2 regions of the Devosia sp. 919 genome follow, and region 2 is predicted to be linked to the other one. Evidence: predicted binding sites of a transcription regulator. Region 2 holds the regulator's gene; the other holds the start of a gene.

Region 1 (6,456 bases), 920 kb from region 2:
CGCAGGTGCAGCTGGTTTGCTCGTGGCGCTCTTGAAGGCGGCTTCCGCCTGGTCGTAAGCGCTTCCGCGTCGTGGCGTCCGCATACAATCCTCGTGGGTTGAGAGCCCTCACTCTAGCGCGGGATCGGCGCAAGAAAAAGGCGCAGTGTTTCCACTGCGCCTTTCCAACCAAGATCGTGACTGGGAAGAAACGATCCTGAATTTTTTGCCTGAATGGCTGGACTAGAAGTCCATGCCGCCCATGCCGCCCATGCCGCCGCCGCCCGGCATTGCCGGTGCTGCGTCCTTGGGAGCCTCGACGATGAGGGCTTCGGTGGTGATCAGCAGCGAAGCAACCGAAGCTGCGTCCTGCAGAGCCGTGCGAACCACCTTGACCGGGTCGATAACGCCCAGCTGCACCAGATCGCCATACTCGCCGGTTGCGGCGTTGTAGCCGAAGGTGAGCGAGGAGTTCTCGAGGATCTTGCCCACAACCACGGAGCCTTCGGCACCGGCGTTATTGGCAATGGTGCGTACGGGCTCCTGCAGAGCGCGCTTGACGATGGCGATACCAGCGTCCTGGTCGGCGTTGATGCCCTTGACGGTCATTGCGTTGGAAGCGCGCAGCAGCGCCACGCCACCACCAGCAACAATGCCTTCTTCAACGGCAGCGCGGGTAGCGTTGAGAGCGTCATCGACGCGGTCCTTGCGCTCCTTGACTTCCACTTCCGTGGAGCCGCCGACGCGGATCACGGCGACACCGCCAGCGAGCTTGGCCAGGCGTTCCTGCAGCTTTTCCTTGTCGTAGTCCGAAGTGGTTTCCTCGATCTGCGCCTTGATCTGGCCAACGCGACCCTGGATGTCTTCCTGGGTGCCGGCACCATCAACGATCGTGGTGTTTTCCTTGGTGATCTCAACGCGCTTGGCAGTGCCCAGCATGTCGATGGTCACGTTCTCGAGCTTGATGCCGAGATCTTCGGAGATCACCTGGCCACCGGTCAGGATGGCGATGTCTTCCAGCATGGCCTTGCGGCGATCGCCGAAGCCCGGAGCCTTGACGGCAGCAACCTTGAGGCCACCGCGCAGACGGTTGACGACGAGGGTCGCAAGAGCCTCACCTTCAATGTCTTCGGCAATGATCAGCAGCGGGCGCTGGCTCTGCACAACCGACTCAAGGATCGGCAGGATGGCCTGCAGGTTCGAGAGCTTCTTTTCGTGGAGGAGGATCACGGGATCTTCCAGAACGGCAGTCATCTTCTCGGCATTGGTCACGAAATAGGGGCTGAGATAGCCGCGGTCGAACTGCATGCCTTCAACGACATCGAGCTCGGTCTCGGCAGTCTTGGCTTCCTCGACAGTGATCACACCCTCGTTGCCGACCTTCTGCATGGCTTCGGCAATCATGTCGCCGATGGACGATTCGCCATTGGCCGAAATGGTGCCGACCTGGGCAACTTCGGACGACGACTTGATCTTGGACGAAGCGGCCTTGAGCGAAGCCACGACTTCTTCCACGGCCATGTCGATGCCGCGCTTCAGATCCATTGGGTTGAAGCCGGCGGCAACAGCCTTGACGCCTTCAACAACAATGGCCTGACCCAGAACGGTCGCGGTGGTGGTGCCGTCGCCGGCGATATCGTTGGTCTTGGAGGCGACCGAACGCAGCAGCTGCGCGCCCAGGTTCTCGAACTTGTCTTCCAGTTCGATTTCCTTGGCAACGGTCACGCCGTCCTTGGTGATGCGCGGAGCACCGAAGGACTTTTCGATAACGACGTTACGACCCTTGGGGCCGAGGGTCACCTTGACCGCATTGGCCAGGATGTTGACGCCACGCAGCATCTTGTCGCGCGCGTCGGTGGAGAACTTTACTTCTTTAGCTGCCATGTGAGGCGCTCCTTAAAGTGCAGACAGGGAAAAGGGCAGGGAAGCGGGCTATTTGACCGAGCAAATCGCCTTACGCTTCGACGATGCCCATGATGTCGGATTCTTTCATGATCAGCAGGTCTTCACCGTCGACCTTGACTTCGGTGCCGCTCCACTTGCCAAACAGCACGCGGTCGCCGGCCTTGACGTCCAGCGCCACAACCTTGCCGCTGTCATCGCGGGCACCTGGGCCAACTGCAACAATAACGCCTTCGGAGGGCTTTTCCTTGGCGGTGTCGGGAATGATGATCCCGCCTTTAGTCTTTTCCTCGCTGTCGAGACGGCGGACGACCACGCGGTCGTGGAGGGGACGGAAGCTCATGATTGCTCCTATAGCATCATCGGGACTGCAAATTCGCGCCCTTTGGCACTCACCGAGTGAGAGTGCTAACAGGGTGTCGCTGATATATGCAGGGGGCGCATCCGAGTCAAGCCGGGGCAGGGTGAACCCCGGGCGGGGATGATGCGTTGAGCACCGATACGCACAGCTAGAAAGGCACGAGATCATGACCGTTCAATGTCTGGATAAAGACATCAAGATCCGGCCGGCCGAAGGCCGCGTCCATGTCATCTTCGATGACGCGGAAATTGCCGATTCCATCCGGGCGCTGGAAGTCGATGAGCCCGGCTCGCCGCTGCGCATTTACTTGCCGCGCGAGGACATCCAGCCCGGTATTCTCGAGGCCACCGACACCCACACCACCTGCCCCTATAAGGGCGAGGCCTCCTACTACACCATCAAGACCCTGACGGCGACTGCCGAGGATGCTGCCTGGTATTATCCCGATCCTTGTCCATTGGTGGAGCCCATCCGCGATATGATCGCCTTCTGGGGCGACAAGATCGAATATCGCCGCACAGCGGTTTAACCGCCATTGCGGGTTGCCTTGGGGCTTTCATCGCCCCAGGGCTTGGGGCATAAGGGAAGCCATGAACACACCAGCTCAACCCCTCCAGATCCGCCTGCGCCTCAAGGGCGGCAGTGGCCAGAACGCCAATTGGCAATGGGAACTGCTCGATGCCGCCGGCGCCGTTGTCAAATCCGGCAGCGCCATGGGCCCCGAGCACAAGGCCTTCGCCACCGCCCGCCAGGCCAAGGAAAAACTCGAAAAAGCCGCTGCCAACTAAGCCAGCGCAAACGAGACGCAAGTGACACTTTCCGGCGGGGCCAACCCGGCTTTTTCTCCACCTGCCACGGTTGCTCCGCTACGTGGCATCACCCTCAAGGTTGCTTCGGTCTGCGTTTTCGTGGCGATGTCGGCCCTGATCAAGGCGGCCGAGAACATTCCTGCGGGCGAACTCGTGTTCTACCGCTGTTTTTTCGCCATCGTGCCGGTGCTGGTTTATCTCGCCTGGCAGGGCAATCTGCGTTTCGGCCTGCACACCAACAATCCGTTCGGCCATGTGCTGCGTGGCCTCATCGGCATCGCCTCCATGGGCCTGAGCTTTTACGGGCTGACCATGCTGCCGCTGCCCGAGGCCATTGCCATTGGCTATGCCGCGCCGCTGGTCGTGGTGGTTCTGGGCGCCGTGCTGCTCAAGGAGCGGGTGCAGCTTTACCGCTGGACGGCGGTGATCGTGGGCCTGGTCGGCGTGATCATCATGCTTTGGCCGCGGCTCACCATCCTGAGCGGGCAAACCGCCATGGGCACCGGCGAAACCCTGGGCGCACTCGCCGCGCTCCTGGCAGCGATCTTTTCGGCCTTTGCCATGATGCAGGTGCGCCGCCTCGTGCAAACCGAGCGCACCGAAACCATCGTGCTGTATTTCTTCATCACCGGCTCGGTGCTGTCGCTGTTGACCCTGCCATTCGGCTGGGTTTGGCCCACGCTCGAGCAGACCGTGATCCTCGTCCTGGCCGGCATTGCGGGGGGTGTTGGGCAGATCCTCCTCACCGCCAGCTATCGCCATGCCGAAATGTCGGTGATTGCGCCCTTTGAATATACCTCGCTGCTGCTCGGCTTGGCGGTGGGTTACTTCGCTTTCGGCGACATCCCGACGCTGCCCATGCTGGGCGGCGCTGCGATCGTGATCGCTTCGGGCATCTTCATCATCTTCCGCGAGCACCGCCTGGGGCTCGATCGGAACAAGGCCCGCCAGGCCAGCAGCCTTTAGGCCGCATTGCCGGGGACGCGATAGCGCGATTGCACCAGGCCCGATGGAAAGGCCTGGGTTTCCACATGCTCGAGCACCAGGTCGGCCCCAAGCGGCCCGAACAGGGGAATGCCCTCGCCGATCAACACCGGAATGCGGCTGATCACCAGATCCTCGATCAGCCCGGCGCGCAAAAACGCCTGGATCAGTTTGCCGCCATCCACATAAGCCGCGCGCCAGCCCCGGCCCGCGACCAGTTGCATCGCCCCCTCGGGCGTTGCATCCACAATCTCGACTTTGTCGGCAATCTCCTCGGGCACATCGGTCTGGGTGATGCTGCCGCTCAGCACCAGCACGGGCTTGGAATAAAACCACGGCCGGAAATGCTTGATCACCTCATAGGTGCCGCGCCCCATGATCACCCCATCCATCCGTTCCATATGGGCGTTGAAACCGTGATCCTCGCCAAGCGTCGGGTAATCCGTCAGCCAGGCGATGTCGTCATTCTTGCGCGCGATAAAGCCATCCAGGCTGGTGCCGATAAACACATGACCAGTGGTCACAACTCACCTCCATTGCTGAACCGGGCTTGATCTAAATCCGTGCCCTGTCAAACCCTGGCAGCAGGCTAGCTGGCCACCTCCAGCCCAGCCCAGCCCTGGCGCTTGCGGTAGATGGTCGAGGGGCTGATCTCCAGGGCCGCTGCCGCCAGCGAGATATTGCCGCCAAAGCTGGCAATGGCATCCTCGATGATGCGCTGTTCCTGCTCCCACATTGGCCGCACCGGCGAACGGCGCTCGGCCCGATTGCCGCCGGGGCCCAGTTCGCCCACTGCAGCGCTCGAAGCCACCATGGCCGCACTCACCTCGCCGCCATCGGCGAGCACGGCGATGCGCCGCATCAGGTTCTCGAGCTGCCGCACATTGCCGGGCCATTCCGATCCGCCCAGGACCGCAACCGCCTCGGGCGAAAACCCGGAGAACTGCTTGCCCTGCTCGCGCCCGAACCGCTCAAGGAAATGGCGGGCGAGGGGCAACACGTCGCTTGGCCGTTGCCGCAGCGGCGGCAGGTGGATCGGCAACACATGCAGCCGGTAAAACAGGTCTTCGCGCAATTGCCGGGTTTCGATCAGCTGCGTCAGCGGCTCCTTGGTGGCGCAAACCACTCGTATATCGAGCGCGTTGGTTGGCACCTCGCCCTCGCCAGTGATCCGGCCGGTCTGCAACAGGTGCAGCAGCTTGGCCTGCAGTTCGGGGTCGAGTTGCGCAACTTCGTCAAGAAACAGCGTGCCGCCATCCGCCCGCCGCGCCGCGCCGACGCCATCCGAGCCGGCGCCGAACAATTCGCGTGCCAAGGAATCAGCGTCGGCTGCCGCGCAGTTCACCACGACCATGGGGCGGCCAGCGCGCGGGCTGCTGCCATGCAGCGCCTCGGCGCACAAATTCTTGCCGGTGCCGCTTTCCCCGGTGATGAACACCGGGGCAGGGGAAGGCGCGATCCGCATGATCTGCTCGTAAACGGCCTGCATCGCCCCTGAGCCACCCACAAAGCCGGCAAAATCGGCCGAGGGCCGGGGCAGGGCGGGCTCACCCAAAAGGGCACTGGCCTTGCCGTGGCGCTGTGCCAGCTCGCCGATTCGCGTCAACAGCGTTGCCCCGTCAACCGGCTTGGTCAGGCAATCATGCGCCCCAGCCCGCATCGCCACCAGCGATGCCGACACCGAACCACCATCCGACAGGGCAATCACCAGCGCGCCATCGGCCAGTTTGACCAGTCGCGCCATCGCCTCGTCAGGGCCGGGATCTTCGAGGCTTCCGAGATCCACCAGCACCAGGTCAAAGGCTTCGCGCCGCAAGGTTTCCGCCCCGGTCCGGCCGCAGGCCGCCAGGGCAAGCTGTGGCGCTGGCTGCAATTGCCCCGAGAGAGCTTCTTTGAGGTGCCGCACCGATCGCTGATCACGCTCGATCAGGAGCAGCCGGCCCGGCACTGCCAGGGGTTCCCCAGTGTTTGTCGCCATTGCGGCTTTGCCTTTGGTATAGTTCGACGCCCGCCGATTGTTCTCCAACAGGGTAAATATTCCGTTCCAGCCAGGGCCGGGGCGATGCTAAGAACATTGGGGCCGAATCCCGGCGCCGTTTTGGGGATCGCATCGCGCTGTGCAGGGCCTGGTTTACACCTTTATAGCGGTTTCCGCGGCAGCAGCTGGAGCTGCGGCCTATTTCGGGCTCGCCTTCACCCCCGCCCAGGCCATTCTCGCCGCGCTGGTTTTCGGCTGCATCGCCGTTACCGCCCATGAGCGCGTCCTGCGCCAGCGCGCCGAGCAGCGGCTCGAGCGCGCCATCGAGGAATTGTCGCGCCTCCTTTCCACCGATGCCAAGGCTGGCGCCGTGCTCGGCCAGCGCATCAACGCCATGGCCGACCTCAATGCCGGCCCGCGCCTCGGCGCCGTCGAAGCCGACA
Region 2 (6,456 bases):
CCGATGAAGGGCACCCGCCGCCGCGCCGGCACCATTGTACAGGACGAAGCGGGCCGCGCCGCGCTGGCCGCCGATCCCAAGAACCGCGCCGAAAACCTGATGATTGTTGATCTCCTGCGCAACGATCTGTCCCGCATCAGCGCCGTGGGCTCGGTTGAGGTCACCGACCTCTTTTCCGTGCAAACCCTGCGCACGCTCCACACCATGACTTCGGGCATCACCGCCCAGCGCCTGCCCGATGTGTCCACCACCCAGCTCCTCGCCCAGCTCTTTCCCTGCGGCTCCATCACCGGGGCGCCAAAACTGCGGGCCATGGAAATCATCGCCGCGGTGGAGGCCGAACCGCGCGGGCTTTACACCGGCTCGATCGGCTATTTCGCCCCCAATGGGGACCTCACGCTCAATGTGGCCATCCGCACCGCCGTGATCGACGGGGAAGGGCGGGGGGAAATCGGCATCGGCGGGGGCATCGTCGCCGACTCGGTGGCCGAGGACGAATATGAGGAAGCACTGCTGAAAATGGCTTTTCTTGCGGACAAGAGCCCACCCATCTGCCTGATCGAAACCCTGCGCTGGACCAACACCACGAGCTTTTGGCTGCTCGAGCGCCATCTCGATCGCATCGCCGCTTCCGCGCAATATTTCAACATGCCGTTCGACCGCTACGCCGCAACAAGCCTCCTCACCGACACCGCTGCCGGCTGGAGCGAGCCGGCCATGCGGGTGCGCCTTACTCTCGACCAGGTGGCGGGGCTCGGCCTGTCCGCCACCCCGTTGCCGGCCAACCCGGCGCAGTTCCGCTTCGCGGTTGCTGAGGAGCGGCTCGATTCCGGCTCGCTCTGGCTGGCGCATAAAACCACCAACCGCGCTTTTTACGACGAGCCGCGCCAGCGCGCCGCGGCCGTGCTTGGCGTCGATGAAGTCGTCTTTCTCAACGAGCGCGGCGAGCTGACTGAAGGCTCCATTACCTCCCTGTTCCTGCGCGAGGGCGGCGTGCTCCTCACCCCGCCGGCCGAGGCCGGCTTGCTGCCCGGCACCTTGCGTGCTGAACTGCTCGCAACCGGCGCAGCCAGGGAGGCGCGCCTGACCCTTGATGACCTGGCAAACGCCGACGCCATTTATCTCGGTAATTCCGTGCGCGGCTTGCTCCGCGCCAGCTGGATCCACCGCCCAAGCAAGGATGCGACATGACCTTCGACATCACCCCGCATGACGTTCTGATCGTGGTGGATGTGCAAAATGATTTCCTGCCCGGCGGCAGCCTTGCCGTGCCCGGCGGTGACGAAATCGTGCCGTTGATCAACCAGCTGGCCCGCCGCTTTACCCATGTGGTGCTGACCCAGGACTGGCACCCCGCCGATCACATCTCCTTTGCCAGCCAGCATCCCGGCACCCAACCCTTCCAAACCATCGAGCTGCCCTATGGCACCCAGGTCCTGTGGCCCGACCATTGCGTTTGGGACACCCATGGGGCGCAGATTTCGGCCGATCTCGATATTCCCCATGCGCAGCTGACCATCCGCAAAGGCTATAACCGCGGCGTTGATTCCTATTCCGGCTTCCAGGAAGCCGACCGCCGCACCCGCACCGGCCTGGGCGGTTATCTCGCCGAACGGCGCCTCGCCAAGATCTATGTTGCGGGTCTCGCCACCGATTTCTGCGTCGCCTGGACCGCGCTCGATGCCGCCGAGGCGGGCCTTGATGTCAGCGTGATCGAAGACGCCAGCCGCGCCATCGACAGCAATGGTTCACTGCAACAAGCCTGGACCCAGATGCAGGACGCGGGCATCGGCCGCCTGATGAGCAGGGATATTTTAGGGTAGGGTGCCCTCACCATCCCCTACAAACAAAAATCCCCGCCAAAGCGGGGATTTTCAGAACCGTACCTGAGCAATCAGGCTGATTTATCAACCGTTTCGGCGCCTTCTGCGGCGCGCGGGCCACCCTTGGCCACACCAACCATCGCCGGGCGCAGCACGCGATCGCCGATGGCAAAGCCGGTCTGCACCACCTGCACCACCGTCCCTTCGGGATGGCTGGGATCGGGCACTTCAAACATCGCCTGGTGCTTGTGCGGATCGAACTTCTGCCCTTCGGCTTCGATCGGCTTGACGCCATGCTTGGCGAGGAGGCGCTGCATTTCGCGCTCGGTCATCTCGATGCCCTCGATCAGGGACTTGGTCGTGGCATCGCCCGATTCGCGCGCTTCGGGCGGCAGCACCATCAGCGCCCGGCTCAGTGCATCGGTGGCCGAGAGCATGTCGCGGGCAAACCCCGAAATGGCATAGGAGCGCGTATCGGCAATATCGCGTTCCATGCGCTTGCGCAGGTTTTCCATCTCCGCTGCCGTGCGCAGCACCCGGTCCTTGAGCTCGGCATTCTCGGCGCGCAAGGCTTCCACGGGATCCACTTCGCTTTCCGGTACGGGCGTTTCGATCTCGAATTCTTCGCTGGGCGAGGTGTTTTCGTCGCTCATAAGGGCAAGCTTTCGCATTGGGAATGAATTTGGCTCCGATATCGGTCAATGCACCGGCTTTTTCAACCCTCCCTAGCCGCGCCCCTTACGCGCCATCATCGAGGTGATGACATTGGCCGTATAGTCCACCACCGGCACGATACGGGCATAATTGAGCCGCGTCGGCCCGATAACCCCAAGCACGCCCACCACCTTGTCATTGGCGTCCTTGTAGGGGCTCAGGATCACCGAAGATCCCGAAAGGGAAAACAACTTGTTTTCCGAGCCGATAAAGATGCGCACGCCCTGAGCGTTTTCCGCATCTCCCAAGAGTTCCAGCAACCCGTCCTTGCTTTCGAGTTCGTCGAATAGCTGTCGCATGCGCGCCATGTCTTCGGACGCCATGGTGTCATTCAACAGATTGGCCCGGCCCCGCACGATCACCGTTGGCTGCGCTGCCGGCGATGGCTGGCTCAGTGTCGCGATCCCGGAATCAACGAGCTTTTGGGTCAACTCGTCCAGTTCCGTCCGCTGCTCGGCGCGCTGCTCGCCCAGCGCCTTGCGCGCTTCCGCAATGGTGCGCCCCACCACATGATGGGCAAGGTAATTGCTGGCCTGTTGCAGCGCACTGGCGGTCAGGCCCGGGGGCAGGGGCAGGATGCGGTTTTCCACCTGCCCGTCCTCCCCCACCAGGATCGCCATCGCGCGAGCTTGGTCGAGCCGGACAAATTCGATGTGCTTGAGCACCATATCCGCTTTGGTCGCGATCACGACGCCCGCGCCCTGACTTAGCCCCGACAGCAGCTGGCTGGCCTCGGCGAGGAGGTCTTCCACCTGCCCGCCCTGCGCGGTTTCGGCGATGTGCTGGGCAATGCGATTGCGCTCGCGCTCGTCGACGGCACCCACTTCCAGCATCGCATCAACGAAAAAGCGCAGGCCCTCCTGGGTCGGCGCGCGCCCCGCCGAAACATGGGGTGCGGCAATCAGCCCGAGATCTTCGAGATCGGCCATCACATTGCGCACCGAAGCCGGCGACAGCCCCAGTTGCAGCATGCGGCTCAGATCACGCGAACCCACCGGCTGGCCTGTGTCGAGATAGCGTTCCACGATGCGCCGGAAGATGTCTTGGCTGCGCGTATTGAGGACGGCGAGAAAGTCTTCGGGTGGCTTGACCATCATATTCGTTCAAATTGTCGGCTTTAACCCTCCCCATTCATTTAGGGGCATTGCGGCCATTCGCCAAGCCAGCCCGGCTTGTGAGGACCTGCAGAGAGGGTTAAGAGGCGGTTAACTGTTCTTTACTGCCAAGGTGATTGCCTATGCGCCCTTCCGGACGCGAACCCAACCAGATGCGCGCGATTTCCATCGAGCGCAATGTTTCGCTGAAAGCCGAGGGATCCTGCCTTGTCTCGTTCGGCGACACCAAGGTTCTGGTGACCGCTTCGGTGGAAACCAATCTGCCGGGCTGGCTGCGCAACAAGGGCCAGGGCTGGGTCACTGCCGAATACGGCATGCTGCCCCGCGCCACCGGATCGCGCACCCGCCGCGAAGCGACCGCCGGCAAGCAATCGGGCCGCACCCAGGAAATCCAGCGCCTGATCGGCCGCTCCCTGCGCGCCGTAGTCGACTTGCCCATGCTCGGCGAAAACCAGGTCACCCTCGATTGCGACGTGCTGGAAGCCGATGGCGGTACCCGCACCGCCGCCATCACCGGCGCTTATGTCGCGCTTGCCGATGCCATCCGCTGGATGGACGAGCGCAAGCTTACGCGCGGTCCGGCCTTGCGCGATTCCGTGGCCGCCGTGTCCTGCGGCATCTATCGCGGCACCCCCGTGCTCGATCTCGATTATCTCGAGGACGTGGAAGCCCATACCGATGCCAATTTCGTCATGACCGGCTCAGGCAAGTTCGTGGAAATCCAGGGCACTGCCGAGCAGGCCCCCTTCAGCCGCGACGAACTCGACCAGCTCATGGGTCTGGCCGAAACCGGCATCGCCGAACTCACCCGCCTTCAAACAGCAGCACTGCAAGCATGAACCTGTTTTTCCGCAAGAAAAGCGGCGCCGCCACGACTGCCCCCCAGGCGAGCGGCCGCAGCACGCCCGGCACCAATTGCCCCATCTGGCATGATGTGGCGCGCGCCCTTGATCAATCCGCCCGCGCCTCGGCCGGGCGCAGCAAGGCCCGGCAAGGATCCCCCAAATGAGCGCCATTCCCCGTCTTCGCGCTGGTGACCGCCTCGTGCTGGCGTCGCACAATGCCGGCAAGCTGGCCGAATTCCGGGAATTGTTTGCTCCCTTCGGGCTCGAGCTGATCTCGGCCGCGCAGCTTGATCTGCCCGAGCCCGATGAAACCGGCACCACCTTTGCCGAAAACGCCCGCATTAAGGCCCATGCCGCCGCGAGCGCCGCCAATATGCTGGCCCTGTCCGACGATTCCGGCATGTGCGTGGATGCGCTGGGCGGCGATCCCGGCGTCTACACCGCCAATTGGGCCGGCCCCAACCGCGACTTCAATCACGGCATGAAGCGCGTCGAGGATGCCCTCCAGGCTGCTAATGCCACAACGCCAGCCCAGCGTCACGGCTCCTTCCGCGCCACGCTTTGCCTAGCCCATCCCGATGGCCGCGACGCTCTCTACGAGGGCCGCATCGATGGCACACTGGTCTGGCCGCCACGCGGCGATGTCGGCTTCGGCTTTGATCCCGTCTTCATGCCCGAAGGCTTCGACGTCACCTTTGGCGAAATGCCCTCGCGCGTCAAACATGGCTGGGCTCCGGGTCAGGAGGGTCTGTCCCACCGCGCCCGCGCCTTCGCCAAATTCGTCGAGGGCCAAATTGAGCAGGCCTGATCGCGTGCCCGCCAATCGCTGCCACGCCACCAACCCACATGAGGGGGCTGCCGCATGAGCCGTAACGACCTCTTTGGCGTTTATGTGCACTGGCCCTTTTGCGCGGCCAAGTGCCCTTACTGCGATTTCAATTCCCATGTGCATCGCGGCCCGCTCGATGAGCAGGCCTTTGTCGCCGCCTACCAGCGCGAGATTGCCCATACCGCCAGCCTCACTCCCGGCCGGGTCGTGCAGTCGATCTTTTTTGGCGGCGGCACGCCCTCGCTGATGAGCCCGTGGGCCGTCGGCACTATTCTCGACACCATCGCCGCCCATTGGACGGTCGAACCACGCGCCGAGATCACGCTCGAAGCCAATCCCACCAGCGTCGAGGTCGATCGCTTCAAGGGTTTTCGTTCCGCCGGCATCAACCGTGTCTCGCTCGGCGTGCAGTCCCTGCGGGATAAGCCGCTGGCGGACCTCGGCCGCCGCCACACCGTTGATGAAGCCATCGCTGCCGTGCGCATCGCCCAGTCGATCTTTGATCGCTCGAGCTTTGATCTGATCTATGCCCGCCCGGGCCAGACCCTTGAGGATTGGGAAGACGAGCTCAAGGAGGGCCTCTGGCTCGCGCGCGGCCATATCTCGCTCTACCAGCTCACCATCGAGCAGGGCACGCGCTATTTCGACCTGCATCGCGCCGGCAAGCTCATCATGCCCGATGAGGATCTGTCCGCCGATTTCTACGAGCTGACCCAGGAACTGACGGCTTCGGCCGGCCTGCCCGCCTACGAGATTTCCAACCACGCCCGCCCCGGCCAGGAAAGCCAGCACAACATGCTCTACTGGCGCTATGGCGAATATGCCGGCATCGGTCCGGGCGCGCATGGGCGCCTCTTGATCAACAACCAGCGCCACGCCACCGCCGCCGAAAAGCTGCCCTTCAAGTGGCAGGAAAAGGTGCTGGCGCAGGGCCATGGCCTCGTCACCGACGATGTGTTGACCTGGGAAGAGCAGGGCGACGAATTCCTCGTCATGGGCCTGCGCCTCAAGGAAGGCATCTCGCCCCAGCGCTTCACCGCGCTGTCGGGGCGCCGCATCAGCCAGCGCCAGATCGAGGATCTCAAGGGCTATGGCTTTGTGGAAACCCTGCCCAACGGCAATATCCGCGT

What was found. Region 2 encodes HrcA, which represses chaperone genes, less so after heat shock. Its sites were predicted from a motif close to GTTAGCACTCNCNNNNNGNGAGTGCTAAC; they were not measured.
Positions count from the first base shown of each region.
Region 1: the regulator HrcA is predicted to act here: its motif matches at 2,266-2,294, upstream of groES (co-chaperone GroES).

Region 1 covers NZ_JABAOL010000001.1:1,177,208-1,183,663, forward strand. The annotation lists gene HRQ64_RS05645 (BrnA antitoxin family protein) at 1-84, opposite strand, end outside; gene groL (chaperonin GroEL) at 223-1,863, opposite strand; gene groES (co-chaperone GroES) at 1,934-2,224, opposite strand; gene HRQ64_RS05660 (DUF427 domain-containing protein) at 2,409-2,771, shown strand; gene HRQ64_RS05665 (hypothetical protein) at 2,833-3,030, shown strand; gene HRQ64_RS05670 (DMT family transporter) at 3,052-4,017, shown strand; gene HRQ64_RS05675 (dihydrofolate reductase family protein) at 4,014-4,559, opposite strand; gene HRQ64_RS05680 (sigma-54 dependent transcriptional regulator) at 4,625-6,013, opposite strand; gene HRQ64_RS05685 (EAL domain-containing protein) at 6,153-6,456, shown strand, end outside.
Region 2 covers NZ_JABAOL010000001.1:258,284-264,739, forward strand. The annotation lists gene pabB (aminodeoxychorismate synthase component I) at 1-1,191, shown strand, start outside; gene pncA (bifunctional nicotinamidase/pyrazinamidase) at 1,188-1,823, shown strand; gene grpE (nucleotide exchange factor GrpE) at 1,895-2,476, opposite strand; gene hrcA (heat-inducible transcriptional repressor HrcA) at 2,549-3,634, opposite strand; gene rph (ribonuclease PH) at 3,775-4,491, shown strand; gene HRQ64_RS01320 (hypothetical protein) at 4,488-4,661, shown strand; gene HRQ64_RS01325 (non-canonical purine NTP pyrophosphatase) at 4,658-5,305, shown strand; gene hemW (radical SAM family heme chaperone HemW) at 5,360-6,456, shown strand, end outside.